4 regions of the Vibrio hyugaensis genome follow, and region 1 is predicted to be linked to each of the others. Evidence: predicted binding sites of a transcription regulator. Region 1 holds the regulator's gene; each other region holds the start of a gene.
The links. The regulator PurR, encoded in region 1, represses purine synthesis genes. The targets are predictions, from matches to a motif close to TNANGNAAACGTTTNCNTNA.

Region 2: a site for PurR is predicted at 2,619-2,638, ahead of C1S74_RS10010 (uracil-xanthine permease family protein). Genes of this name have one in related genera too.
Region 3: a site for PurR is predicted at 1,427-1,446, ahead of purT (formate-dependent phosphoribosylglycinamide formyltransferase). Genes of this name have one in related genera too.
Region 4: a site for PurR is predicted at 4,133-4,152, ahead of purE (5-(carboxyamino)imidazole ribonucleotide mutase). Genes of this name have one in related genera too.

The regions. Positions count from the first base shown of each region.
Region 1 covers NZ_CP025794.1:1,040,576-1,048,062, reverse strand. Annotated here, with positions in the region: gene glgC (glucose-1-phosphate adenylyltransferase) at 1-89, shown strand, start outside; gene glgA (glycogen synthase GlgA) at 79-1,536, shown strand; gene C1S74_RS05425 (alpha/beta fold hydrolase) at 1,659-2,462, shown strand; gene C1S74_RS05420 (putative signal transducing protein) at 2,500-2,817, opposite strand; gene C1S74_RS05415 (TVP38/TMEM64 family protein) at 2,817-3,506, opposite strand; gene C1S74_RS05410 (TfoX/Sxy family DNA transformation protein) at 3,626-4,216, opposite strand; cyclic di-GMP riboswitch class I at 4,333-4,422, opposite strand; gene purR (HTH-type transcriptional repressor PurR) at 4,702-5,706, opposite strand; gene torD (molecular chaperone TorD) at 6,150-6,797, opposite strand; gene torR (two-component system response regulator TorR) at 7,031-7,487, shown strand, end outside.
Region 2 covers NZ_CP025794.1:2,020,463-2,027,949, forward strand. Annotated here, with positions in the region: gene recG (ATP-dependent DNA helicase RecG) at 1-343, shown strand, start outside; gene C1S74_RS10005 (S9 family peptidase) at 573-2,558, shown strand; gene C1S74_RS10010 (uracil-xanthine permease family protein) at 2,811-4,202, shown strand; gene envZ (two-component system sensor histidine kinase EnvZ) at 4,443-5,735, opposite strand; gene ompR (osmolarity response regulator transcription factor OmpR) at 5,860-6,579, opposite strand; gene greB (transcription elongation factor GreB) at 6,794-7,279, shown strand; gene C1S74_RS10030 (putative ATP-dependent zinc protease) at 7,351-7,487, opposite strand, start outside.
Region 3 covers NZ_CP025794.1:631,609-639,095, forward strand. Annotated here, with positions in the region: gene C1S74_RS03630 (LrgB family protein) at 1-208, shown strand, start outside; gene cdd (cytidine deaminase) at 477-1,364, shown strand; gene purT (formate-dependent phosphoribosylglycinamide formyltransferase) at 1,512-2,687, shown strand; gene C1S74_RS03645 (thiopurine S-methyltransferase) at 2,768-3,418, opposite strand; gene C1S74_RS03650 (RelA/SpoT domain-containing protein) at 3,753-4,526, shown strand; gene ihfA (integration host factor subunit alpha) at 4,662-4,958, opposite strand; gene C1S74_RS03660 (AEC family transporter) at 5,487-6,365, shown strand; gene C1S74_RS03665 (metallophosphoesterase family protein) at 6,452-7,177, shown strand; gene pheT (phenylalanine--tRNA ligase subunit beta) at 7,279-7,487, opposite strand, start outside.
Region 4 covers NZ_CP025794.1:2,149,864-2,157,350, forward strand. Annotated here, with positions in the region: rRNA gene C1S74_RS10610 (16S ribosomal RNA) at 1-188, opposite strand, end outside; partial or broken gene C1S74_RS10615 (gamma carbonic anhydrase family protein) at 747-1,299, shown strand; gene C1S74_RS10620 (DUF1488 family protein) at 1,314-1,577, opposite strand; gene aroE (shikimate dehydrogenase) at 1,581-2,414, opposite strand; gene hemF (oxygen-dependent coproporphyrinogen oxidase) at 2,513-3,430, opposite strand; gene tsaC (L-threonylcarbamoyladenylate synthase type 1 TsaC) at 3,465-4,022, opposite strand; gene purE (5-(carboxyamino)imidazole ribonucleotide mutase) at 4,223-4,708, shown strand; gene C1S74_RS10645 (5-(carboxyamino)imidazole ribonucleotide synthase) at 4,713-5,846, shown strand; gene C1S74_RS10650 (DNA topoisomerase family protein) at 5,911-6,480, opposite strand; gene C1S74_RS10655 (DUF494 family protein) at 6,504-6,983, opposite strand; gene dprA (DNA-processing protein DprA) at 6,986-7,487, opposite strand, start outside.

The DNA of each region.
Region 1 (7,487 bases):
GCGTGAATCTGCAAGAAGATAAAAAGCACTACCATGTGTCAGACGATGGCATTGTTGTGATTCCAAAAGGAGCAAGAGTTGGCTACTAACAATTTGTCTGTACTGTTTGTAGCGTCTGAAGTTGAAGGACTGATAAAGAGTGGTGGCTTGGCTGATGTAGCCAAGGCACTGCCAGAAGCCCTTCAAAACCTTCAGCAAGATGTACGAATTACTATTCCAGCTTACACGGCTATCGAGCGACTAGCGGAAGCCGAGTTGGTATTAGATACCGAGTTAGCGCACTGGCCGTATACGGCATACAAAGTGTTGAAGCTAAACCTTGGTGATAATCCGGTCTATTTGATTGATTGCCCTCCGTATTTCAATCGTCCGTCAATGTACGCTGAAAATAACCAAGCTTATACGGATAACGGTGAGCGCTTCGCGTTTTTTAGCGCAGCGTGTCTAGATATGTTGCCAAAACTTGGTTTTCAACCAGATATTGTGCATGCGAACGATTGGCATACTGGCTTAGTCCCATTTTTGCTTAAACATCGTTATGGCAATGATGCATTTTTTGCTAAGACTCGCAGTGTTATTTCTATTCACAATGCAGTCTTTAAAGGCGTGTTTAGTTACGATGACGTTCAGTGTTTGCCTGAATTTCACAGCCGCAATGTTCCTGATGCGGCGGTAAGCGCTACGCACATCACGATGCTCAAAGCAGGGGTGATGAACGCGGACAAAATCAATGCGGTAAGCCCCACCTACGCTGAAGAGCTCAAAACAGAACTTGGCAGTCATGGTATGGCGTGGGAATTCCAACAGCGCGCAGGTGATCTTGTTGGGATTTTAAACGGTTGCGATTACGGAACATGGAACCCTGAAACCGATTCTAATCTGCCGTTAAATTACAAAGCGAACCGTCAAAGTATGGTCCGTGGCAAAAATGCATGTAAGAAAGCGCTACAGGAAAGGCTGGGGCTTGAAGAATCAGACAACGCCATGTTCGGTATGGTGTGTCGTCTAACGCAACAGAAAGGTGTGCATTACCTGCTGCCTGCATTAGCTGATTTCCTTAAGCATGATGTTCAGCTCGTCGTTGTTGGCACTGGCGATCCTGTTCTTGCTGCGCAGTTAAGAGACGTAGCCGCGCAATTTGCGTGTAAGTTTGTTTTTGTAGAGGCTTACGATAACGAGCTAGCACATTTGGTTGAGGCGGGATCGGATTTCTTCTTAATGCCTTCAGAGTTTGAACCGTGCGGCTTGAACCAGATCTACAGCATGGCTTATGGCACCTTGCCAATTGTTCGTGGGGTAGGTGGCTTAAAAGATAGCGTCAATGATTACGATGTGGATCCGAACGATGCGACTGGGTTTGTTTTCTACGAACCAACACCGCAAGGATTACTGCTCATTATGCTAAGAGCGCTATTACTTTACGCACAAAATGTGGCAGAAGTGAGACGCGTACAACTTCATGCGATGCAAAAAGATTTTTGCTGGCGTAAAGCAGCAGAAGAGTATTTGCAGTTGTATTATGCTGCGTTAAATTGACGCAAAATCTTTAAAAATTGTAACCAAAGGCACCGAATTAGGTGCCTTTATTACTTTGCTCTTATGGAGTGTGGTAGGATTTACCCACACTTTTTCATACAGAATGCTTTTCAAACTGATAAATGACTCAGCCACTTCTATTCCATAAAACCTATTTACACCCTACCAGCAATGAGTGGGTCGTTTTCGTACATGGTGCTGGTGGCAGTTCTTCAATATGGTTTAAACAATTAAAGGCCTATAAAGAGCACTTTAATTTGGTCTTAATCGATCTCCGTGGACACGGTAAGTCAAACCAGTTAATTAAAGAACTGATGACAAGCCGTTATACTTTTACTGAGGTAACGCAGGATATTTTAAAAGTATTGGATCATTTGAAGATCCAATCTGCCCATTTTGTCGGTATGTCACTTGGTACTATCATTGTGCGTAATCTGGCTGAAATGGCAACAGAGCGCGTGAGCTCAATGGTGCTTGGTGGGGCAGTAACACGTTTAAATACGCGGTCTCAGATCTTGGTTAAACTCGGTAACCTTGGAAAGCATATTCTCCCTTATATGTGGTTGTATAAACTCTTTGCTTACATCGTGATGCCACAAAAAAATCAACGTGAATCTCGTCACTTGTTTATTCGTGAAGCAAAGAAGTTATGTCAAAAAGAGTTTAAGCGTTGGTTCACGCTGGCGGCGGATGTAAATCCGTTGATGAAGTATTTTAAAGATAAAGAGTTGCCTATTCCGACGCTGTACCTAATGGGGGATAGAGACTACATGTTCATTAAACCAGTAAAAGAAATGGTTGCGGTGCACAAGCTCAGCTCATTACGTGAAATTCCAAATTGTGGCCACGTATGCAACGTAGAGCGCCCAGAAGATTTTAATCAACACTCTATTGAGTTTATTAAGCAGCAAAGCCTAGCGGCTTAATAGATTTGAGAACCGATCTAAAAAGATAGGGGAGCCATCATAGCTCCCCTATTTGATATCCACATTGCCAACAAGCACCAAACTGTCCCTCATTCTGCTCTGAACATTGCGGACATTGCCAGTCTTGGTAAGTAAGCTCTGTTTGTTGTCGATAGTCTTCAACAATCGCAGACGCTTTTAACTGCTGTTCCGGATGTAAAAGCCAAACATACGGGTCTGTATCATCGCTGAAGGGCAACTCTCCCTTCAACCCAAACATACCTTCGCCTCTTACTTCACAGTGTATCTGCTCGGTTTTGAGGAGCTCACAAACGATATGAGCTTCCGCAGGGTTTTTAGCGATGAAGATTTTCATTAAGCGTTTCCATTTTGAACTTGAGCAGGGCGGACCTTATTCATAACCCATTTAGCGATAATAGGGAACAAACCAAGCAGAGCAAATGACGCTAATACGGTTGGTGACACTATTCCCGAAAGACTGTCGATAGTGGCTAGTTGAGTGCCCGCATTTAAGTAAACGGCAGTACCAGGCAGCATGCCGATTTGGCTTGTTAAATAGAAGCGGCTGATAGACATCGGTGTTAACCCCATTAAGAGGTTGATCAAGAAAAACGGGAACACTGGGATTAACCGTAGTGAAAATAGGTAAAACGCACCGTCTTTTTCGACACCTTGGTTAATAGCATTAAGTTTATTACCAAATTTACTTTGTACCCATTCGCGTAATAGATAGCGGCTGCTCAAAAATGCAATAGTTGCGCCGATGGTGCTGGCGAAAGACACCAATAATAAACTGGTCCAAAAACCAAATAGGGCAGCGCCGAGCAGGGTAACAACGGCGGCTCCCGGAATAGAGAAGGCGGTGATTGCGATGTAAGCTAAGAAGTAAGTCGCCGCAGCAAACACAAAGTTTTGGTCAATGAACGTATTTAGTGCTGCTTGTTGTGCTTTGGCATTTTCTAAGGTGAGATATTGGCCAAAATTTACCCCTAAAAAGAGAATGGTGGCGAGCAGGATCAGTCCTAAAATTAGTTTCTTATTCATCGTAATTACTCCATTTGGCTTCTTAAATAATAAGACAGAATAAGAGAAGAAAAAATTTCAAAAAAAAACCGCAGTATGAAAACTGCGGTTTTTACTCAATGTCATGCTGATAGTGCGTGTTAAGACAGTGCGCTCATCAGTTCTTCGCGGCGAGACTGAGGGACGACGCTCCAATGGGTGCCGTTGATTGCACCTTCTAACGCCCACAACAACTCAAGGCTTACCGTAGAGGCATGCGTATCTTGGATTGCTTTGTAAGCGCTCAGGGCACCTTCTTCTTCTAATTGCTCCACAGAGTCAATGCCCGCTTTCTTCAACATACGTTCAGTTGCTAGGCGCAGATTCGGAAGGTCTTTCAATCGATTAGGCTTGGTGCTTGCTTGTTGTTTTTTTTCTTGCTTGGCAGTCTCGAGAGATTGCTTTGCAACATCAATCAAGCGATCCGTTGAATCCCATAGGTCATCAGAAATAGCATAGTATTTCGTAACCACAGGAAAACCACGTTTCTTGTAGACGTACGGTTTTAGTCCTTGAGTCTCGAAGTCAGATGAAGTTTGTTGGTCAGCTCGAATATGAAGTCGGTTATTTACAACTAGTGCAAACATCGTTTCATCGGCGAAAAGCCCGAAGCCACCAAACATTGAGCGCGACTTGATAGTACCAAGTGCCTCAAACAGCTTCATTGAGTCTTTGAGTATCGGTTTATCCATGATGTGTTATCTCGGTGTAATTAATATTACGCCACCAAAAATCAGGTCCGAGAGATTAGCAAATGCATGCAGACACAATGTCATTAAAGGGTAAACTCACTTAATGCATATTTGCCATCGGTAACCCCGCTACCTTCCATCTAATAAGATGGTTCAGGCCGGAGGCTTTGCGTCCCACCCTTTCGAATGGTTTGCCCTGTGCGTGACACTTTGAGAATACTTCGTATATTGAATTAACATCACGTTTCAAATATAAAAGTGTGATATTGGTTCAGTTAATAGTGTTTATTTGGTGTGCTTGGTTTCATATTTGGGAACGATCCCTTGTCATACAAAAGGTTGATGTAGGAAATAGGCTACGTCCAATTAAAACAGCAACTTATCTAAGCTTACGTAGATATTGACACACTGAAATGTTTGAGGAATGTTATTTTTAGGCAATAAAAAAGCGCCCACAAGAGCGCTTTATAAAATTATAGGCAGGTTTAGTTTAGTTTCTTAACTGTGTTGCGCACTACAATTTCTGGCTGCATTTCGAAAATTCGCTTCTCGTGTTCTTTGTCTTTGATGCGTTCTAGCAAAATTTCAAAGGCATTTTTACCAACACGACGCTTTGGTTGGTGAATGGTCGTTAGCGGTGGCGAGAAGTATTCCGCTAGCTCGATGTTGTCATAACCGATTACCGAGATATCGTCCGGTACTTTGATGCCATTTTGTTGCAAGCGACTCATCAAACCAAGCGCCATGGTATCGTTAAAACAGAATACCGCAGTAGGACGTTTTTCCATTGCAGTGATGTTGTCAGCAGCAAGCACGGCAGTATCACACTCAAAGTTACCTTCAAGTACCCAATCTTCATTTACTACTAAGTTTGCTTCTGCCATTGCGCGGCGGTAACCTGCAATTCGTTCTTGGCATGCGGCTTTTTCGAAGTGACCGCTCAAACAAGCAATATCAGTGTGACCATTGTCGATCAGATATTTTGTTGCGATGTAGCCACCTTCTTCAGAGTTATCAATGATCTTGTCCGCTTGAGAACTCTCTGGGCCCCAGTCCATCACTACTTTCGGGATATCAGAATGACGGTCAAGCATCTCTTTCAGCTCTTCCGTTAAGTCAGAACACATCACCAAAATACCATCTACGCGCTTTTCCGCTAGCATGCGAATGTAGTCACGTTGCTTTTCGTAGATACCGCCAGTATTACATAGGATCAGTGTATAACCTTGACGGTAACAGTAGCTTTCAACGCCGTCGATAACTTCTGAGAAGAAAAGGTTAGTCGATTGCGTTACCAACATACCGATAGTGCGAGTTGAGTTACACTTCAAGCTACGTGCAACTGCACTTGGCGCGTAATTTAGTTCATCAACCGCTTTCATTACTTTTTCTTGGGTTGCTTCAGCAACAAAACGCGTTTTGTTGATTACGTGCGAAACTGTTGTGGTAGAAACGCCGGCTAAGCGAGCAACGTCTTTTATAGTGGCCATAAATGATGTCCTGTATCGAGCTACTGAATACCGTAGTGAATACAACCTTACGCTTAGTATGTTGCGCGAATTGAACCATATCTGAAGTTTAAGGTTCAATTAATTAGGCAGCGGTTGTTCCGAAATCGGTATAAAAAGGTTTGTAGCAACATTTGTTGCTGAATCTCATGTTCCTTACTTATATAAGTGAGGAATTAGTCAGCAATCTTGTTAATAAAACACAAAAACCGCCATATTTCAGCGGTTTACATATAAGTCGTATTTAATCGTTTGCGCTCACATTTTAGACTGATGTGGGCACACTAGCAATATTTTCAGCAGGTGTTTTGCGCTATTGAGGTCACATTTTAACTGCTAAATGGAAAGGGCTTCTATGTGCTAGATTAAAAAATTAACGAATAAAATAGGGAGCCCGCTTGCGAGCTCCCTGAAATTGGCGGCAATTATTCACCAAGAAGGTAGGTGCTGTCCAGTTTACAAAATGCAATTAATAGTTGCGCAACGCTTACATAGAAACCAAATTCGTCGAATTGCTTACATTTCGCAGCAAACTGTGGCAACCAAGACATAAGATGCTTTTGGATTAAGTCGTTCTGTTTCTCGAACGCTTCTTCCATGTGTTTGTCTTGTTCTAATTCGTTAGAACGGATGATCATGTTACCTAAGAAGTCCAGTTCAACCGCTAAGTGATCAGCTGGCTCTTTAAGGTTCTCATCAACCTGAACACCAAAATCGGCCATCAGTTTTTCCATCTCTTCTGCTGGCTTGTCATTTAAAAGACCAGATTCACCGATGTACATAGATGCGTAAGGTAATGCGCCATGCTTTTCTGTTTTCAGGAAAAGCTCACAGAAATCTGCAGCAAGTTCTAATTGCGCATCTTCTCGGTCTTGTAGGCGGTTGAGTGCGTCAACAAGGGTATCAACGGCTGGCTTCAGTGATTCATTTTCACCTAAACCTGCTAAAAAGCTTCGAATTTCCACACTCTGGTAAGCTTCTAGTTCTTTCTCTGTGAGTTCTTTTGCGAACAGACTAGAAAACCACCAATAGATCTCTGCGCGTTTTTCGTTAAAAGCTTTCACTTCTTGCATTTTTTTGCTCCTGAATGATTCTCCCCTAAGTGTAAACAATTAAGATGAATAGCAGTAACTATAATTGTTATCCATTATGGGAAAATGTGCTTGTTTATGAATGGCTGTAAATAAGCTTGCTTTGAATCAATAAAATCGCAAAATCTTGCTTTTTAATGTATCTATGACTAGAAATGTTACTAGTTATGAATAGAATACGTCTTGGAAAATAAAAAAGACAGAAAGTGGTGTAAATGAGCTATCACGTATTAGTCGTAGAAGATGATGTTGTAACTCGTAGTAAGCTTGCGGGCTACTTCCAAAATGAAGGCTACAAAGTCAGTGAAGCAGAAAGCGGTGCAGAAATGCGCGAAGTGCTTCAAGGTGGTGATGTGGACCTTATCATGCTGGATATTAACCTGCCCGGTGAAGACGGTCTTATGCTTACGCGTGAATTACGCAGCCAATCAGATATCGGCATCATATTAGTGACAGGACGCACGGATAGCATTGACAAAATCGTTGGCCTAGAAATGGGTGCGGACGATTATGTGACAAAGCCTTTTGAATTAAGGGAATTATTGGTTCGCGTTAAGAACCTGTTGTGGCGCATTTCTGCGGCTCGCAATGGTTCACAAAAAATCGCGAACGACACTAATGAAGAACACATTGTACGTTTCGGTGAGTGGACGTTTGATATTCAACGTCGTG
Region 2 (7,487 bases), 980 kb from region 1:
GCTTAGAGGTCGTGTTGGTCGAGGTTCAGTGGCGAGCCATTGTGTGTTGCTGTATCACTCGCCACTATCAAAAACCGCCCAAAAACGTTTAGGCGTATTACGTGAAAGCAATGACGGCTTTGTGATTGCACAGAAAGACTTAGAGATTCGCGGACCGGGTGAGCTTCTTGGTACCAAACAAACTGGCTTGGCAGATTTTAAAATTGCCGACTTAGTGCGAGATCAGCGCTTAATACCAGAAGTTCAGCGTATTGCACGCCATATTCATGACAACTACCCGACGAATGCAACAGCAATTATTGACCGTTGGTTAGGAGAACGTGACATTTACTCTAAGGCGTAAGCTCTTCTTTTCTCGACCATTCTCACTCCAATCTTAAACCACCTTACAGACACTGTTCTGTAAGGTTGAACTTGCACACATTCATTCTGTCTATGAATATCTCATTTAATAAAAGCCAAGTCGACTTTATTCAATAATTACGACAAGTTAGAGCAAACTCTACATAAAGTTAATACTCCAAGCGGATATAAAAACGTCATAAATACACAATGTCATCAAGGATAGATGCATGAAAAAACGTACCTTGCTTGCGGTCACAGCAGCATTAGTTGGCTCTGTACACTCCGCATCCATAGCAGCGCAAGATAGACAGAGCGCTATTCTTCAGTCAGCTGATCTTTTTGCCAAAAGTTCGGCTTACTTTAATCCCAAAATATCACCAGATGGAAAGCACTTAGCCTTTGAATCCAGTATCGATGGTAAAGATGCTTTGGTTATACTCGACAGTAAAACCATGCAGCCGAGCAGTGTGCTGCGCTTCTCAGGTAACGAGCAAGTGGGTGATTATTATTGGGTCAATAATGAACGTGTTGTCGCATCCAAAGAATATTTAAAGAGTTGGTCTACCGCTCCTCGCTACTATGGCGAACTCGTCTCGGCCAATGTGGATGGAAACAAATACGCTTATATATTTGGTTATAACCCTCCTCAAACTAGCCGCCTAGTGCGAGCATCCTCTATCGTAAGAGCTTACGGTGATGTCTTAGATATTCTGCCTGAAGACGACCGCCATATCTTAGTTTCTGCTCTGCCTTTCGGTGAATACAGTTTCAACTTGGAAGCGCCAAGAGAGGTGTACCGCGTCAACGTATACACCGGTAGGCGCTCAAAGATAACGACAGCACCCATCCCGTTTAGTCGGTTTCTCACCGACCATGATGGTGAAGTTCGCTTTGTTTCAGGCTTGAATAGCAATAACAAAGTCGAGCTTTATTATCGCGTCAACGATCAATGGAAAAGCTCCGATAAATTGGCGGCTTTAAAAAATTTCGAAGAGTTCTATCCCATCTCTTTTGCAGAGAGCCAAGATTCCGTTTATGCCGCGATAAGTCAGTCAGGTGAGCCAAGAGCAATCCATCACCTCAACTTAAAAACCGGCAAAAGTACAAAAGTTGCCTCGGATGATACCGTCGATCCGAAGGAATACTGGTTAGATCCAGACTCAAAGCAACTTTACGCCGTCGAGTTTGAAAGTGATTACCCTACTTATGCCTTTGTTGATCCAAAAAACAAACGCAGCGAATACCTAAAGCAGATCCTCACTTCTCTGCCAGGTCATCAAGTTCGCCTAGTCAGTGAGACAGAAGCTGGTGATGCTTACGTCATTATGGCCTTTAACGATAGAAACCCTGGGGATTACTACTTATTTACCACCGAGCCAAAAGAAATTCGTTATCTGTTCTCGGCACGAGAGTGGTTAGACCCAGAGAAAATGGCTGAAGTGAAGCCTTTTGAGTTCACCAGTCGAGACGGGAAAACCATCTCAGGTTATCTGACATTGCCACCAAATACTGAAGCAAATAATCTCCCTCTTATCGTCAATCCGCATGGCGGTCCTCATGGTCCACGAGATTGGTGGCGTTTTACCGAGGAGAATCAGTTTCTCGCTAACAATGACTATGCTGTGATGCAAGTAAATTTCCGTGGCAGTGGTGGCTTCGGTAAACAGTTTGAAGAGGCAGGCTATCGTAAATGGGGAACAAACATTCAATATGACATCATCGACGCCACCAAACACATTGTCGCAGAAGGCATCGCAGATAAAGAACGCATCTGTATTTCTGGCGGAAGCTTTGGTGGATACAGTGCATTGCAATCAGCCACCCTTGCACCTGAGTTATTCCAGTGCGCCGTGGGCAGTGCCGGTGTTTATGACCTTGAGTTGATGTTCACCGAAGGTGATATACCCGATAGCCGCATGGGGTTAAGCTTTTTGAAAGAAGTACTGGGAACCGACCCTAAAGTCTGGAAAGCAATGTCTCCAACTCATAATGCAGACAAGTTAAAAGCTTCTATCCTTCTCGTGCATGGGGGAAAAGACCAACGTGCGCCTATTGAACATTATGAGGCAATGGCTAAAGCACTCGACAAGCTCAACTACCCATACGAATCTTTTGTGTTAGACGATGAAGGACATGGCTTTTACAAAGATGAACACCGAGCTAAATATTACGCTCATGTGTTGGGCTTCTTTGATAAGCACTTAAAAAACTAACCTCCCAAAGTAAAACCTTAAAGGCGATAACCATTCCGTTATCGCCTTTTCTTTTTAGCCCAAAGCAAACGTTTGCTTTTTGAATAAATCCCTCTATAATCGCGCTCAAAATTTATGGTGTGCACTTTGTCACATCAAACCAACCTGAGTTGACACTGATTAACAGCAATCACAGGTCATAACGTCAACTCCACCCAGCACTCCCATTCAGCGAGCTCTGGGGCAAGAATTATTGCGACTAGCGAGACAAACATGACAACTTCAAACCGAACTTCGGAACTGGTCTATCAGTTAAACGATCGTCCACCACTACCTCAGACCATTTTTGCTGCACTTCAGCATTTATTGGCGATGTTCGTAGCCGTTATCACCCCCTCTCTGATCATTTGTCAGTCTTTGGGTGTACCTGCTGACCAAACCAACACCATCATCAGCATGTCACTGTTTGCGTCAGGCGTGTCTTCCTTTATTCAAATTCGTACCTTTGGCCCTATCGGCTCTGGTTTGCTTTCAGTGCAAGGCACCAGCTTTAACTTCTTAGGTCCAATCATTGGTGCGGGTCTTTCTCTTAAAGCCGGTGGCGCGGACCTCAGCACCATGATGGCGGCAATTTTCGGCACCATTTTGGTCGCCTCTTTTGCAGAAATCCTACTATCTCGCGTTTTAGAACATGCTCGCCGCATCATCACGCCACTGGTATCTGGCATTGTCGTGACGCTTATCGGCCTGACACTTATCCAAGTGGGTTTGGTATCAATGGGCGGCGGTTATGCTGCAATGGGCGATGGCTCTTTCGGTAGCCTAGATAAGTTAGCCCTCGCTGGTACAGTACTTGGCTTGATCGTCATTCTTAACCGTTCAAAGAACCCATACCTGCGCGTTGCATCTATCGTGATTGCGATGGTGGTTGGCTACGTCATGGCGTACTTCATGGGCATGGTCGACACATCAACACTGGGCGAAACTGATCTCATCGCACTGCCGATCCCAATGCAATACGGCTTAAGCTTCGACTGGTCTCTGTTTATTCCACTGGTTCTGATTTTCTTTATCACAGCGCTAGAAGCAATTGGTGACATCACCGCAACGTCTGAGGTTTCAGGTGAGCCAGTAAAAGGTCCGGTTTACATGAAGCGCATCAAAGGTGGCGTATTAGCTGACGGTCTAAACTCAGCAATTGCAGCAGTGTTCAACAGCTTCCCGAACTCTACCTTCAGCCAAAACAACGGCATCATCATGCTCACTGGTGTAGCAAGCCGTTACGTGGGTTACTTCATCTCAGGCATGTTGGTGATTCTGGGTCTGTTCCCGGGTGTGGCAAGCTTTGTTCAACTGATTCCTGAGCCAGTCCTGGGCGGCGCAACCATCGTGATGTTCGGCACCATTGCCGCAGCGGGCGTGCGCATTATCTCTCGTGTCGACCTCGATCGCCGCGCAATCCTAATTATGGCGCTGTCATTCTCAATGGGTTTGGGCATTGCACAAAAACCAGAAATTCTGCAATTCATGCCTGAGTTCATTAAGAGTATTTTCTCAACAGGCGTGGCGGCAGGCGGCATCACCGCTATCGTATTGAACCTACTGCTTCCAGAGAAACTGGAAGAGGAAGACGAGCTGGTCGCTCAAGAGGTAAAAGAATCCTAATACCAATTCCGTTAATTAGATGTTCAAAAAATTGCGCCGGTAAAATCACTTAGAACAAGGCAAAGATTGCAGCTAGCTAGTTACTCTACCTACAAAATCTTTAACGCCGTTATAAGTGATTTTAACCAGCAAGAATGAGCAGATAATTGATAGAATTGGTATAATCTTGCACTAGGATGATCGGAAAGCCCAACCAAACTTTGGTTGGGCTTTTTATTGGAATCGATTGAGCGAGAAAGCTTACTTGGTTGGGAAACTGATTTGCGCGCTTAGCCCGCCTTCACTGCGGTTACGTACCACAACCGAGCCAGAGTGTTGACTGACGATACGTTTAACAATGGCCAAACCCAAGCCTGTCCCTTCACTGCCACGTGCAGTATCACCACGAGTAAAAGGTTCAAACAAGCGTGCGATTTGCGATTGCTCGATACCCGGACCATTGTCTTCAACGCACACCCACACTAACTGTTTGTCGGCGGTGACGCCCGTACTGATTTTCACCCAGCCATTGCCGTATCGTAGAGCATTAACCACAAGGTTACTCACCGCGCGTTTAATCGCGATTGGACTGCCTTTCGCGGTTGGCATCGTAGGGTTGAGGTCAGTTTCAATTTCGACTTCATAACCCCCTTCCGACGTTGCAACATCACTGGTGATGGTATTGATGTCCACCTGCTCAAACGACTCTTTATTTACTGGCTTGAGGTAGTCCATGAACTGGCTAATGATCTCGTTACACTCTTCAGTATCACTGATGATGCCTTCAGCTAAGTAACTGTCTTCTGGCGACATCATTTCTGTCGCAAGACGAATACGCGTCAATGGCGTACGTAAGTCGTGACTGATACCCGCCATTAATAGCGCGCGGTCTTCTTCCAGTTCTTGAATGCCTTTCGACATCTGGTTGAATGCGCGAGTGACAGAGCGGATTTCTGAAGCCCCCTTCTCTGGCAATGGCGGCGGAATTTCACCTCGACCTACTCCTTTCGCGGCTTTTTCTAGCGCAATCAAAGGTCGGTTCTGCAAACGGATAAATAGCCAACCACCAGCAATGATCAGAAGCGCCATGATTAAGCTATTGCGAAACAGCGGAGCAAAATCTTCTTCTTGCAGTTCAGAAAGTGGAATACGAATGATGGAGTTCGGCAACTGATCGATGCGCATCCACAGAATGTAGCTCTCACTGCCAAGTAGCAAACGAACTTCCGTTGGTGAGCCAAGCTCTTGCGACATTTCTTCTGACATCAAGTCAATCGACATCGCATGATTGAACTCATTCATCATCTCGCTATCAACGCTATGTACTGTTACTCCAAGATTTTCTAGTAATTGGTGACGCAGAGGTGCATCAGACTTGAGTAAACCATCTTCATCAAGAACCAAATTCAATTCATGAGCAAGAATTTTGTTGAACTGTTGCAAACTTGGCATCAACGCGTAATTAAAAACGGCGTAGTAAGAAAAGACTTGGCTAGCGAGAAGCAAAGAAATGAACAGTAAAATGGATTGTGTAAATGAACTTCGGATTCGCATGGAGGATCCCTAATGGACTGTTCCTAGTGAACAACATTAATTGCGAGTTTCCAGCCCTCAAACAGGAAGGAGGTTTGAGGGTGGAATATGAGCTGCCGAGTATCGGCAAACCTTTTATAGCGGATTACGCTTCTTTACCGTCTGGAACGAACACGTAGCCTAAACCCCACACCGTCTGGATGTAGCGCGGCTTGCTTGGATCATCCTCAAGCATGCGGCGTAGACGCGAAATTTGAACGTCGATAGAACGCTCCATTGCCGAGTATTCACGACCACGGGCCATGTTCATCAGCTTATCACGTGACATCGGCTCACGAGCGTTAGTCACAAGTGCTTTCAGCACCGCAAACTCACCTGAAGTCAGTGGCATCGCCTCTTCACCACGGAACATTTCGCGCGTTCCTAGGTTCAGACGGAAGTCACCAAACTCAACGACTTTCTCTTCCGTGCTTGGCGCACCAGGTAGTTCAACCGTTTGGCGGCGAAGTACTGCTTTAATTCGAGCCAGCAGTTCACGCGGGTTAAACGGTTTTGGTAAGTAATCGTCTGCTCCCACTTCTAGACCAACAATACGATCAACTTCATCGCCTTTCGCCGTAAGCATTAGGATAGGTAGCATGTTGTTGGCATGACGTAAACGACGACAAATCGATAAGCCATCTTCGCCCGGCAACATTAAATCCAGCACCATAAGGTGGAAGTTTTCACGGGTCAGAAGACGATCCATCTGCTCGCCGTTAGCGACACTTCTCACCTGAAAACCTTGCTCAGAAAGGTAACGCTCCAAAAGAGCACGCAAACGAGCATCGTCATCAACCACTAATATTTTATGATTTTCCTGCATTGAAACATCCTTTCAGAGGCATCTATTGTCAAAAATGTATCACTGTTTTTTCAAATGTGCTTGTTCAAATTGTTACTCTTTTTATCTTAACCACGATTTTGATGGATTATTCCCATGTTTCACGTTGTTTTTCTCTCAATCACAACAATTTACAGTCAGGCAAAATCAAGGCTAATATGGTCGACAGAATCCAATAACGGCTGATTTACTTCTAATGAAAACCAATTTAATTACCCGTGAAGGCTACAATCGCCTAAAAACAGAACTCGACTTTCTTTGGAGAGAAGATCGCCCAGAGGTCACTAAAAAAGTGACTTGGGCCGCGAGCCTCGGTGATCGCAGTGAAAATGCAGATTATCAGTACAACAAAAAACGTTTGCGTGAAATTGACCGTCGCGTCAGATACTTACGCAAACGCCTAGAGCAAGTCAAAGTGGTGGATTACTCACCTCAACAAGAAGGCAAAGTGTTCTTTGGTGCTTGGGTAGAAATTGAGAATGAAGCGGGCGATGTGAAGCATTTTCGCATTGTGGGTCCCGATGAGATCTATGGCGACGCAAAAGGCTATATCTCGATTGATTCCCCAATGGCTCGCGCGCTACTAAAAAAAGAAGTCGATGACGAATTCGCAGTAAGAACGCCGGAAGGTTACAAAGAATGGTTTATTAACAGCATTCGCTACCAAGCCGAAGAAAATTGATTCTGTAACCCCAAAAAAGAAAGCCGCACTATTGAGTGCGGCTTTTGCGTTTTAGATACCAACCTTGGGGGTTACTCTTCGTAGTCAGGCTTGTCGGTCACAATGTAGTTGGTGTCGCTGGCAACGATCGCACCGTGCTTCAAGAAGTTCTTACCCAGAATCATGCTGTAATGGAAGCGGCTGCGGTCTTGCAGGTTAACGCGAATCT
Region 3 (7,487 bases), 410 kb from region 1:
TCCAATCTTCAATCTTATCGGCATCAAACACCCTATTGCGCGCGGATTAACAATGGGTACCGTTTCCCACGCGCTTGGCACCGCAACTTGCGCAGAGAAACAACCCGGTGATGCTGCCTTTTCATCACTCGCACTCGTGTTGTGCGGTATTATCACATCGATACTTGCGCCAAGCTTCTTTGCTCTAGCCGTTTGGTTATACCAATAAAGATAAATGCCAAAGCCTGCTCTTTCTTGACGTAAATAGACTGAGCCGGCTTTAACTCCTTTCCAAAAAATTCGCAGTATGAATCTAAGTTGATATAGTTATTTATGGGACAGAGATAACGTTAAGCCTCTGTGCAATCGAATACATGTGTGAGCTCACTCTAACTATGTAACGTAAATCATCATTACAGACATTAACGTGATCCAAAGCACAGAACATTTCCATCTTTCGCATAGAATAACTGTCCATGCAATAACAAGGATTCAACATGAAAAGTCGCATTGAACAGGCGCTAGCAAGCGCTCCTGAAGCACTTTCAACACATTTTGCTCCTATCGTTCTCGCTGACGATTTTGATGCCACTATTTCTGAGCAACAGTTTGATGAGCTGCTGAACGCTACCAACCTTTCAGACAAAGAGCTTCGTGTTGCTCTACTTCCTTTTGCCGCAGCGTTTTCTTACGCTCCGATTTCTGAGTTTTATGTAGGTGCGATTGTTCGCGGCCTATCAGGTCGTCTTTATTTTGGCGCGAACATGGAGTTTTTCGGTGTTCAGCTAGGTCAAACCGTTCATGCTGAGCAGTGCGCTATTAGCCACGCTTGGATGAAAGGCGAACATGGCGTAAAAGACATTACCATCAACTACAGCCCTTGTGGTCACTGCCGTCAGTTCATGAATGAACTAAGCACCGCGAAAGAACTGAAGATCCAATTACCAGAACGTGAAGAAAAGTCACTTCATCACTACCTTCCTGAAGCGTTTGGTCCAGCAGATCTAGGCATTGAGTCAGGTCTTATGGCAGAGGTGAAGCACGAGTTTGTTTGTGATGAAGACGATGCTTTAATCCAAAAAGCCGTCAATGCGATGAACATCAGCCACGCGCCATACACTAACAACTTAAGCGGTATTGCGCTTGAGATGAACAGCGGTCGCGTATTCCAAGGCGCGTATGCAGAGAATGCAGCGTTCAACCCTAGCCTTCCTCCACTTCAAGTTGCTCTGATTCAGATCTTGATGTCGGGTGAGCAGTTTGAAGACATCAAAGCAGCAGCCTTGGTTGAAAACTCACAAGGCAAGATCAGTCACCTAGCTGATACTCAATCAACGCTAGAAGCACTAAATCCTGATATTCCAGTGAGTTTTGTGAACGTTTAATTCATACGATGCTTAAGAGATAGGCTCTACTTGAAGTAGGGCCTTTTTTATTATCAAAAACCATACGCAAACGTTTGCTTCATCCGTAAAAATCAGTATGATCCTCTGCAATTTCTGTTTCATCACTTTATTTTGTAAGGGAACACTATGTTCGGTACTGCTACTAGCACTCATGCTACCCGTGTATTACTTTTGGGCTCTGGCGAGCTTGGTAAAGAAGTGGCAATTGAATGCCAACGTCTTGGTTTGGAAGTAATCGCATGCGACCGTTATGCCGATGCTCCAGCGATGCAAGTAGCGCATCGTAGCTACGTCATCGACATGCTTGATGGTCAGGCACTGGAAGAGATCATCAACAAAGAGCAACCTGCTTACGTGGTTCCTGAAATTGAAGCCATCGCGACAGATAAATTAGTCGAATTAGAAGAGAAAGGCTTGAATGTTGTTCCTACAGCGAAAGCAACTAAGTTAACAATGAACCGTGAAGGCATTCGCCGCCTTGCTGCTGAAGAGTTGGCGCTAAACACTTCCCCTTATCAGTTTGCTGATAGCTTTGAGGACTTTAAAGCGGCAGTAGAACATGTTGGTATCCCATGTGTTGTGAAGCCAGTGATGAGCTCTTCAGGTAAAGGTCAAAGCGTAATCAAAACAGAAGACGACGTGCAAGCGGCTTGGGACTATGCACAAGAAGGCGGTCGCACGGGTGCTGGTCGTGTCATTGTTGAGGGCTTTATTGATTTCGATTACGAAATTACGCTCCTGACGGTACGTGCAGTTGATGGAGTGCATTTCTGTGCCCCGATCGGACATCGCCAAGAAGATGGTGACTACCGAGAATCATGGCAACCTCAAGCAATGTCCGACAACGCCATCAAAGCGGCTGAATACACAGCAGAGAAAGTCGTTAATGCACTAGGTGGCTACGGCATCTTTGGTGTAGAGCTGTTTGTTAAAGGCGATAAGGTTATTTTTAACGAAGTTTCCCCTCGCCCACACGACACTGGCATGGTAACCATGATTTCTCAAGAAATGTCTGAATTTGCACTTCATGTTCGCGCGTTTACTGGTATGCCGATTAACAGCATCGTTCAGTATGGTCCTTCAGCATCAGCAGTCATTCTTGGGCAAGGCACCTCCACCGATATCCGCTTTGATAATATTGCAAAAGCACTGGCTCAACCACAAACACAAGTTCGCTTGTTTGGTAAGCCAGAAATCGACGGTCGCCGTCGCTTAGGTGTCGTTTTAACGCGCCGTAAAACTATTGAAGATTCGATTGAAGATGCAGTGAACAGCGCATCTAAAGTACAGATCGTTTACTGATTTCGTTAATCAGCTCGATATGTACAAAAGCGCAGCTCAATTTGGTTGCGCTTTTTCTTTCTGTGGGTTCGAAAAGCCCTTTATTCGCTCTCTATTAAGTACACTTCTTCAGAGAAGCGACTTAGACCTTTCTTCGCAATTTTCGGATGGTTTTCGTCGGCTTGGTCGACATTCAAACAAGTTACCTTATAACCCGCAAACAACTGTTCAATCTCTTCGACTGGCACGCTAAATGGAGGTCCTGACATCTCATCCTGTGGGTAGTTAAGAGTCACAAGTAAAATACGTCCGCCAGGGTTCAACAGTTGCTTAAGACGAGCTACGTATTCTTCTCGCATCTCTTGAGGCAATGCAACCAAGGCTGCACGATCATAAATGATATCGGCTTTAGAAACTGGCGCAGTAAAAAAGTCACCCGTATAAATGGACAGCTCGTCGAACTGATACAGCTCATGCATGCCGTTAATCGACGTAACGGTCGGGGTATAGAAATGCTCTGCAAAAAATGCTCTTACCGCAATTTGGCTTAGCTCAACACCTTGAACCTCGTCATGTTTCGTCGCAAGCCAAATTAGGTCTTCAGACTTACCACACAGAGGAGCCAACACGATGTCTTCACGTTTTGGGTTGGTGCGTTGCCAAAATACTGGCAATAGTGGGTTTACATCATCTAGGTGAAAACCGATTTGGTTACTCGCCCATTTGTTGTGCCAAAATTCTTGATCTCTCATTTTACTTCTACTTGTCGGCTGATAAATACAATGAGCATTAACGCTACTTTGTGGGCTAAGACTAATGATTTTTTCAAATTTGTCTATGTTGTTCATCTTTGGTTAATACAGCATTGGTAGAATAGCTATCGTTCAAGAATGAACCCTTCCTTTTTCTGGTTGTCAGAATAAAGGCAAGCGAAATGGTGATCTGGAACACGATTCTACTATTAGGTTAAAACTCAGCCTTGGAATCTTTCACAGAGCCCCCATTAACTAGGTAGTACCTGATTTGCGAATCTTAGTGACCTTTTCGTTACCCATTTTCTAAGTGCAAGCAAGTTAAGGAGAGTGAATGAGCTTATTTCTACGTACTACAGCATTGATGCTTCTAGTACTAAGCCGTGCGCCGGCGTTCGCCGCACTTCCAAATGTCACAAATAACGAACAAGATCGTTCAGCTAGTCAAAACGAAGTTTGTTCAAAATTGTTCAAGCATAGCCTTAGTGGTTTGTATGGCATTCAGTCAATCGACTCCAAACCAACTCAGCCTTATTCAGATTTCGACGTACTTTACAGCAAAGCTCACCAAGCGCAGTTCGAGCTAGAAACTATCTGTAAAAGTACTGCCCTTCTTACTGATGCTCAGCCTTACTTTGCTGGCGTTAAATCTCAGCACCGTGCCGAAGAGAAAATTGTTCACGAATTGGACGGTCAAGTAAACCGAATCACTGACCTAGCACGTGCGACCATTGTTGCTGACGATGTAGCAAGCTTGGTTTCGGTATACGAAGCGTTAGAGCGTGAAACAACGATAGTTAAAGTGAAAAACCGCTTTAAAAAACCAACCGCTTCCGGTTATCGAGACCTAAACCTCTTAGTTCGCTTGCCTAAGACCAACCTCGTTGCCGAAGTGCAACTGCATTTAAAAGCTATTGCGGATGTAAAAAACGGTCCAGAACACGACTTATATGAACAGATTCAGAAATTAGAGCGTCAAGCTCTAGTGGAGGATCGCCATTTGAATGACTTAGAAATGGCATCAATTAGAAACATGCGTACGCAATCTAAAAACTTGTATCAAGAGGCATGGCATCCATACCTAACGACACACTTAGAAGCGGCATAATTGACATAAACTGATGCACCTAATACTAAAAACCCACCGAAATTGCGGTGGTTTTTTATTTGTTCTTTAGTAAATACCGAAACGTACAGACAAAAAGACCACGACAAAGCGTGGTCTCAATCCATGTTACATGGCTTACTGGTCTGCCTTTAAGTTCTCTACGCGAGCTTTCAACTTCTGACCCGGGCGGAACGTAACGACACGTCGAGCAGTAATTGGAATATCTTCACCAGTTTTCGGGTTACGACCAGGTCGTTCGTTCTTATCACGAAGATCGAAGTTACCAAAACCTGACAGTTTTACCTGTTCGCCACTTTCCAGTGCCTTACGAATTTCTTCAAAGAACACTTCCACCGTTTCCTTGGCGTCCCGTTTACTAAATCCCAATTTATCAAACAGGTTTTCTGCAAGTTCGGCTTTTGTGAGCGCCATAAAACTTTCCTCAAAGCTATGTTAAACAATGCTACCTTATGTGTAGCGCCAGAGCAGTTTTACCCTACCAATTCAACAACATATCGGGGTTACATCAGGAAGTGTATGCCAAGCTTATGATTTTCGCCAACTTTTTTCTTTGCTAATATATCGTTCACTGGAAGAGGAAGCTACTTTACCCACCAATATTTCGAGATTTTACTTTAATTCTCTCTTTTCAAGGAAAAATATCCAGTTCAAATTACTAGTTTAAAAACAAAAAGCAACATTAATCACTATTTAACAAAAATGTCAGATACTGGTCACTTTACAAACAATTGACAAAAAACTTTCCAATTTTTCAGTGGTTTGAGTGATGAGCAATATAGATCTGACCAGTACTATTCAGGTTACCTTTAATGCAGATACTGCTGGTTTTTCCATAAAAAGAAAGCTTGAACAGTGCCAATATTCTGATGAGATAGCAATGACGACATAGAGAAACATTGGTACTGTTTGCAAATAAATAACTCCCGTTCAGAGCGCCCAATGTTTCACCAAGTCATCAGTATTCTGTTCCCTGTTTTTGCTTTAGCTTGTGCGGGTTATTTAGTCGGACGTTATATCAAACCAGATTTTCGGCCGATCAATCGCATCAACATGGATGTGTTTACTCCTGCATTGGTCTTTTCGTCTTTGGTCAGTATGCCTCTTGATATTGGGCAAGTCCCCCTACTACTGGCCGCAATTATTACTGTTATCGTTCCTGGATTACTCATGCTACCCATAGCCAAGTTAACAGGACTCTCTTTCAAAGCGTGGGCACCACCACATATGTTTAGAAATAGCGGAAACCTTGCAATTCCGTTGTTCACCTATACTTTTGGCGAGCTAGCTCTCCCTTCAGCAGTATTGTTGTTTGTGGTTTCTGCCTGTTTACATATCAGTTTGGGCGTGATGCTTCTAAGTAGTGGTAACCCATTGAAGCAAATGTTTAAAATGCCTATTTTTATCTCTGCTGCTTTAGCACTCATCATCAACCTTTCTGGATTCAACGTTTGGCCACCATTTTACGAAGCGACCGCTTTACTTGGACAAGCCGCTGTCCCTGTCATGCTGCTTTCTCTGGGCGCTCAGATGTGTAACTTAAGACTTGGTGGTTTGAAAGTAGGGTTGCTTTGTACAGTGCAGTCGTTGTTAACTGGTGCGGTCGCCTTTGCGGTAATTTATTGGCTTATCCCACTTCCAACCATGCAATTGCAAATGATGGTGCTATTTACAATGTTGCCACCAGCAGTGATGAATTATCTTTTTGCCGAACGATTGAACATAGAACCAATGACCGTCGCCTCTATGGTGCTATTTGGTAACTTCTTTAGCATTCTCACGCTACCATTACTGTTAATGTTTACGCTTTCATTAACATAAAGGCATCAAAGATCGCGGACCACACAGCGATTAACAATGTTACACTGCACCAATAACTCAATAGAATGTCAGGCTATTTCATAATCGTGCGTACCGTTATCCAAATTAGTGATTGCCACTTAAGCGATGAATCCAGCTTTAACCGCCTTCGCAAAGCCCTTAACACGGCTCAAAATGAAACAACCTGTGACACTCTCTTACTGACTGGAGACCTATGTTGCAACCCTAGGGCTAGCGACTATCAAGCTTTGCTTGCGTTCTTAAATAAACATATCCAAAACAAACACGTTTATGCCATTGCAGGCAACCATGATGACTTCATCCTAATGAAAGAAGAATTTCGTGATAGCAGCGTTGATGTTGTTGAAAAAGCGGAAATTCATGGGCGAGAAGTATTGTTTTTAGATTCGAGCGCTAAACCATTAGATGAACACCATCCTCTTGGCTCTGGCCGAGTTGATAACCGTGGAGTAGCCCGCTTTAAACGGCAGCTTCGTCATGCAACCAACCCGATTGTCGTTGTCCACCATCCCATTATTCCTGTCGGCTCAGACTGGATGAAAGCGATTTGTTTGGAGAACGATGCAAGCTTACTTGCGCTTTTGACTAAGCATCGAGTTCAAGATGTAATTTGCGGGCATGGTCATGATGCACTAACGGTGACGAAACAAGGTGTGACTCAACATATGGCCCCCGCCACCGCTTACGGCTTTGACCACAGTATTGACGAATACAACCGAAGTGAAAAGATTGGTGTGAGTAAGATTTGCTTTGAAGATGAAAGGATCAACGTGGAGACAATTTGGCTCTAGCTATTCCCTATTCCCTATTCCCTATTCCCTATTACAAAAATACAAAAAACCCTGCCAAACTGGCAGGGTTTTCATTTCTTAAGAAGATACGTTACGCGAGATTAGTCACGTAGAGACGCACCAAACTTCTCAGAAACGTGAGCAACGATAGCGTCAACCGCACCAGCGATATCTGCGTCTTCAAGCGTACGCTCTAGTGACTGTAGAGTCAGAGCTATTGCTAGGCTCTTCTTACCTTCTTCAACGCCTTTACCTACGTAAACGTCGAACAGTTTCGCATCTTTAAGGAACTCGCCACCTTGCTCTAGAC
Region 4 (7,487 bases), 1.1 Mb from region 1:
GCGGTATTAGCCATCGTTTCCAATGGTTATCCCCCACATCAGGGCAATTTCCTAGGCATTACTCACCCGTCCGCCGCTCGACGCCCTTAACGTTCCCCGAAGGTTCAGTTAAGTCGTTTCCGCTCGACTTGCATGTGTTAGGCCTGCCGCCAGCGTTCAATCTGAGCCATGATCAAACTCTTCAATTTAAGATTTTGTTCGGCTCAACGAATACTGACTTCAAAACTCATCCTTACTCGAAAGTAAGAAGTAATTTTAAAGCTATTATCATTCCAACAGAATGATAATGAATTGACTGTGCCAAGTCCGAAGACTTGATTGGTCACTCAGTTCATTGAAACCTAATTTGAAACCGCTCTTTATTAAGAGAAATTTCTAATTGGATTATCATCAACGAGTGCCCACACAGATTGATAGGTCTATATTGTTAAAGAGCTTTCCTATTGAGCTTTGCTCAAATCGGACGGCCATTTTAGCGAGTTAGAGTTTAGTGTCAATCACTTTTTTCAAACTTTCTTTCAAGCGTTTCCGCTTGGCTAATTGGCTTGCTAACTTGGCTTTCGTTTCTTTCGAAGCGTTGCCGTGTCAGCGAGGTGGCATTATAGAGATTGCGATCACATTGGCAAGCCCTTTTTCACCTTTTTTTTGATTTTTTTATCGTTTGAATGTTTTTTATTCTAAAAGCCGAGTTTTTGCTACTCTTCTCACCAGATATCACTGTTATTGGCGCTTTATAAGGAGTAAAGATGAGTTCAATCAGAAGTTATAAAGGCATACGCCCACAGCTAGGTAAGCGTGTATACATAGATTCAACCTCTGTTTTAGTCGGTGATATTCGTATTGGCGACGATTCGAGTGTCTGGCCACTAGTTGCAGCTCGTGGTGATGTGAACCATATTCATATTGGTGCTCGAACCAACATTCAAGATGGTAGCGTACTGCATGTAACCCATAAAAATGCTGAGAATCCCAACGGCTATCCGCTAATCATTGGTAATGATGTCACTATTGGTCATAAAGTAATGTTACACGGCTGCGAAATCCACGATCGTGTATTGGTTGGTATGGGAGCAATCGTTTTAGATAACGTTGTTGTCGAATCAGACGTAATGATAGGCGCTGGAAGTTTAGTCCCACCGGGGAAAGTATTAGAAAGTGGTTACTTATATGTGGGCAGTCCGGTAAAACAAGCTCGCCCTCTATCAGAGAAAGAACGAGCTTTCTTGCAAAAGTCTGCCAATAACTATGTGCAGAACAAAAACGACTACATTAACGAATGTGGAAGACATCAATGAGTAGTTAGGAATAGCCCGCTAATCGATGATGATATGGCCTTCTTCACTGAAGGCTTCCTCTTCTATTAACTCTTCGGCGATTTCTTCAAGATCAAAGCGGTAATCAGTAAATACTTTGATTGCCGCTTGCTCAGTTTCAATCAGTGAACCACTGAGTTTTGCTAACTTTTGTTTAGTGACATAACACTCAATCAGCGCACCTGATTGCTGCGCAGCAAAATTTACCGATTGTGATGCTTCATCCCAAGACTGCATGTCAGGGAACAGAATGGATTGATTCATTGATTACTGACCTTCAAGATTCTTTCTTAGCTCTCTAAGAATTTGTTTTGAGCCAGGGCGTAGACCTCGCCATAACATAAAGCTTTCCGCTGCCTGCCCTACCAACATTCCAAGACCGTCATACGCATAGGCAGCACCGTTTTCTTTTGCCCATAAATTAAAGCTCGTCACTCCTTTGCCATAAATCATATCGTAGCTAGTACTATTGCTACCAAAGATAGAAGAAGAAATAGCAGGCAACTCACCACTAAGAGAAGCGGAAGTGGAGTTGATGATGACATCATATTCTTCATCAATGCTCCCCATCTCTTTGGCTGTGATCGGGCCATGAGAGACAAACAACTCTGCAAGCTCCTGAGCTTTGCTAAAGGTACGGTTGGTTATAGTTAAAGAGATAGGGTTTTGCTCAAGGAGTGGTTTAATCACACCACGAGCAGCACCACCAGCACCGATGATCAGGATTCGTGCACCTTCCAACATGACTTGATACTGAAGTAAGTCTTGTACTAGACCCGCACCATCGGTGTTATCACCAATGATTTCTCCATCATCAAGCTTCTTTAGTGTATTGACCGCACCCGCTAGCTGAGCGCGCTCTGTGAGGCGACTAGCAAATTGATAAGCATCTTCTTTAAATGGCATGGTGATGTTGCAACCTCTACCACCTTCAGCAAAAAACACCTTCGCCGCTTCGATAAAACCATCAATAGGAGCGCTTTCTGCGGTATATACCAAAGGCTGATTGGTTTGGCGTGCAAACAAGGTGTGTATGAACGGTGACTTACTGTGCCCGATAGGGTTACCAAACACGGCATAGCGATCAATTTGCTGAGTCATTTCCTTACCTTCATTCCTTACTATATAGAAAAAACAGGGCCATCTGATTACAGATGACCCTATCACTATCTATCTATATAGAAAAGGAGATTCAGTGCTTACCAATCACGTGGGTTTAGGTATCGCTCGTAAAGCTCTGCTTCTGGAGAACCTGCTTGTGGCTCGTAGCTGTATTCCCAACGAGCAAGAGGTGGCATCGACATCAATATCGACTCTGTACGCCCGCCACTTTGTAGGCCAAACAGAGTACCGCGGTCATACACAAGGTTGAATTCAACGTAGCGACCACGGCGGTATAGTTGGAATTCACGCTCACGCTCACCGTACTCAATGCTTTTACGACGAGATACAATCGGCAGATAAGCTTGGCAATATCCTTCGCCAACCGCTTTGATGTAGTCAAAACACTTGTCGAATTCCCACTGGTTTAGGTCATCAAAGAACAGACCACCAACACCGCGAGTTTCATTACGATGTGGTAGGAAGAAGTATTTGTCACACCATGCTTTGTGCTCTGCGTAAACGTCGTCACCAAATGGCGCACAAAGCTGTTTTGCTGTGTCGTGCCATGATTGGCAATCTTCTTCAAATGGGTAGAAAGGCGTTAGGTCAAAACCACCACCAAACCACCAAATTGGATCTTCGCCATCTTTCTCTGCAATAAAGAAGCGGACATTGGCATGTGAAGTCGGTATATAAGGGTTTTTAGGGTGGATAACCAAAGAAACACCCATCGCTTCAAAGCGACGACCCGCTAACTCTGGACGATGCGCCGTCGCTGATGCTGGCATTTCATTACCTTCGACATGAGAGAAGTTCACCCCTCCCTGCTCGAAGATATGACCACCACGCAATACGCGAGTGCGACCACCGCCGCCAAGACGCTCTCCTTTTTCACGTTGCCATGCATCTTCGACAAAGACGGCCTTTCCATCTTCTTGCTCTAATTGCTGACAAATGGAATCCTGAAGTGACATCAAGAACTGCTTTACGGCGTGCTTATCGATTGCTGACATACGTGTAGTACCTATTGATTGCTGACTAGCAGGGTTAGCCCTGTCTTAATATTTGCGAGGTTTTAGCATCACGGATTTCACTCGGCTTGTCACGACCACTGGTTTTACCACGTAAGATCGCCACAAGTCGGTCACCTAACTGTTCTTCGACTTCTTCCGTCGTCATACAAGGAGGCAGACCTGTAAGATTCGCGCTGGTAGAGGTTAGCGGCTTTCCGAACGCATTACACATCTTTTGTACCAAAGGATGATCCGTCACACGTACGGCAATCGAATCAAATTGACCCGATACCCAGTGAGAGACTTTGTCACTCGCGGGCATAATCCAAGTGTATGGCCCTGGCCACGTCGCATGGACTTTATCTAACTGATCTTGAGTCAACTGAGATTCATCAACATAAGGCAAAAGCTGCTCATAGCTAGCCGCAATAAGAATGAGCCCTTTCTCTACTGGGCGCTGCTTTAGCTCTAGCAACTTTTGAATCGCTTCCGGGTTATCTGGGTCACAGCCAACACCAAACACGCCCTCTGTTGGGTAGGCGATCACTTCGCCTGTTTGTAGTGCTTCTAGCACCTGTTCAAAGTTCTCCACTGAAGACTTCCTGATAATCTTATTTGTTGTGTTTGTACTAAGTGTACAAATATTCATTCTTAGAGACTAAAGCAATTTGTTTATAAAATGTATCAATAGCATTTACAAATACACGCAAACGTTTGCTTGAGGTAAAAATCCCCGTATAATGCGCACAAATTTATCAGCTCACCTAATTTTGCAGCTTGAAGGAGTTTGAGATGAAAGTCGGTATCATCATGGGTTCTAAATCAGATTGGCCAACCATGAAACTAGCAGCGGACATGCTGGATCAATTTGGCGTGTCTTACGAAACAAAGGTGGTGTCAGCTCACCGTACTCCTCAATTATTGGCTGATTACGCAAGCAGTGCGAAAGAACGTGGCATTAAGGTCATCATCGCAGGTGCGGGTGGTGCAGCTCACCTACCAGGCATGGCGGCGGCGTTTACCAGCGTACCTGTACTTGGCGTTCCAGTTCAGTCTCGTGCACTAAAAGGCATAGATTCGTTGCTTTCTATCGTACAGATGCCAAAAGGCATTGCGGTTGGCACATTGGCGATTGGTGAAGCAGGCGCAGCAAACGCAGGCATTCTGGCTGCTCAAATCCTTGGTACACATGATGAGGCGATCATGGCAAAAGTCGAAGCGTTCCGTAACGAACAAACGGAAACTGTTTTGGCGAACCCAAACCCTGCTGAGGATTAATCAGATGCATGTACTGGTTCTTGGTGCGGGTCAACTAGCTCGTATGATGTCTCTGGCTGGTGCGCCACTGAATATTCAAATATCAGCTTACGATGTGGGCAGCGGTAACATCGTTCATCCACTGACTCAGCACGTAATCGGCAACGGCTTAGAGAATGCAATTGAACAAGTCGACGTCATTACTGCTGAGTTCGAGCATATCCCACATGATGTGCTCGATGTTTGCGAAGCGAGCGGTAAGTTCTTACCAAGTACGCAAGCCATCAAAGCAGGCGGTGATCGCCGCATTGAAAAGGCATTGCTTGATGATGCTGGCGTGCGTAACGCGAAATACTACGTAATCGAAACTCGTGAAGACTTTGACCGCGCAATTGAACATGTTGGTATGCCAATGGTTCTGAAAAGTGCGTTGGGTGGTTACGATGGTAAAGGCCAGTGGCGCTTAAAAGAGACTTCTCAAGTCGAAGACATTTGGACAGAGATGGTAGAGTGCATCGCAGCAACACCAACCCAAGCGATTGTTGCTGAGGAATTTGTCCCTTTTAACCGCGAAGTTTCATTGGTTGGTGCTCGTGGTAAAGATGGCAGCGTTGAAGTGTACCCTCTGGCAGAGAACGTCCATACCAATGGTGTATTGAGTCTATCTACTGCGATTGATGCGCCAGAGTTGCAAGAGCAAGCGAAACAGATGTTCACGGCCGTTGCCAACAACTTGAATTACGTTGGCGTGCTAGCGCTGGAGTTCTTCGACGTTGACGGTACTTTACTGGTTAATGAAATCGCACCACGCGTACACAACTCTGGACACTGGACTCAACAGGGTGCAGAAACCTGTCAGTTTGAGAACCACCTACGCGCCGTGTGTGGCATGCCTTTGGGTAGCACGAAACTGGTTCGTGAAACCTCGATGATTAATATTCTTGGCGAAGACACACTACCAGAAGCATTGCTAGCAATGGATGGTTGCCACATTCATTGGTACGGCAAAGAAAAACGTGCGGGTCGCAAGATGGGCCACATCAACGTATGTGGTGACTACACTGGCGAACTTAATCGCAAACTTTGTGCATTAGCAGAGGTTCTGGATGAACAGGCTTTCCCTGCTGTGCATGAATTTGCCAAGCAGTGGCAAGCATAGAAAAGCATCGGAATAAATAGCAAAAGGGTCGCATGATGCGACCCTTTTTAATTCGTACTGAAGGTTATTGTGATTGAATATGCTGGCACTTACGGCTCGCGCATTGCAGCTTGATCCCGCTGGCAAGTTTCTTTTCTACCAATAAGGTAAACCCACATTCCTCGCAGCGGCCTCTTACAGGCGGCAAGTTCACCGCAAACTTACACTTCGGATAGTTATCACACGCATAAAATGTTTTACCAAATCGGGTCTTACGCTCAACCAAATGTCCTTTACCACATTCAGGGCAAGCATGTTGCTCTTTCGCTTGCTGCTCTGGCTCAGGTTGGTTAATCGACTCAATATGATGACATTCTGGGTAATGGCTGCAGCCAACAAACATACCATAACGCCCTTGGCGCAACACCAGCTCATTACCGCAATCTGGGCAAGGCACGCCCAACTCTTTTACGATGTGGCCATCATTGCTGTGTAGCGGCTTGATATAATCGCAACTTGGATAATGGCTACAACCTAAAAACGGGCCATGCTTACCGTGTTTAAGAGAGACTTCCCCACCGCATTTAGGACAAGGTTCGCGCTCAAGCGCATGCTCATGTGCCGAGAAAAGGTTGTGATCGATTTTACTACTCATACTCATCGCTCAAGCAGAAGATATTAATGAAGAATACCTTGTTCCTTGGTGTATAGCAGCTCTTCCATCAGCGTGTAGGCGTTTTCGTTGCCCGGCACATTAAACAGCACCATAAGAATGATCCATTTCAGGTCTTCAAGCTCAAATTCATGAGTTTCTAGCCCCATCACCCGATCAATAACCATTTCGCGAGTTTCCGTAGTCAGAACATTGATTTGCTCTAGAAACAATAGAAAACCACGACATTCAAGATCCAAACGCTGCATCTCAGACGATGTATAAATACGGGTCGATGCCGCTGCAATGCAAGTCGAGATAGCAGAATGTGCGTCACTTTGTTGCAACGCCGCCAGCTCTTCTAACCAGACAAGGGCTTTGTAGATGTCTTTTTGTTGGAAACCTGCACGAAGCAACTCATCTTCCAATTCGTCTTGATCGACCTGTAAATCTGCATCGCTATGGATGTAGGTTTCAAATAGATACATAAGTATATCCATCATCATAGCTAGCCCCTCCCCTTTCGAATATAGCCACCGGATACTGCAACAACATGCCCTGAAAGCTCAAGCTCTAAGAGCTGCATCATGACTTCTTGGACAGGTATATTGGTCCTGTTTGCAAGAATATCAACTGGTGTAGCCTCATTTCCTACGTTAGCTAACAGCTGAGGAAATGGCAATTCTTCTTCATCAATTGGCGCAGAAAATAAATCTAGGCTCTGATTAATAGACCAATCAAGCAGTGACTGTATTTCATTTAACACGTTTTGAGTAGTTTGTACGAGACAAGCACCGTTACGAATCAATTGATTACCGCCACTCGCATTGGGCGAATGAATAGAGGCAGGAAGCGCAAATACTTCACGACCTTGTTCCAGAGCATAACGAGCAGTAATCAAAGAGCCACTTTTTTCCGCCGCTTCCACCACCAATACACCCAACGACAAACCACTAATAATTCGATTGCGACGTGGGAAGTTTTCCGCACGAGGTTTCGCGTTTGGACGA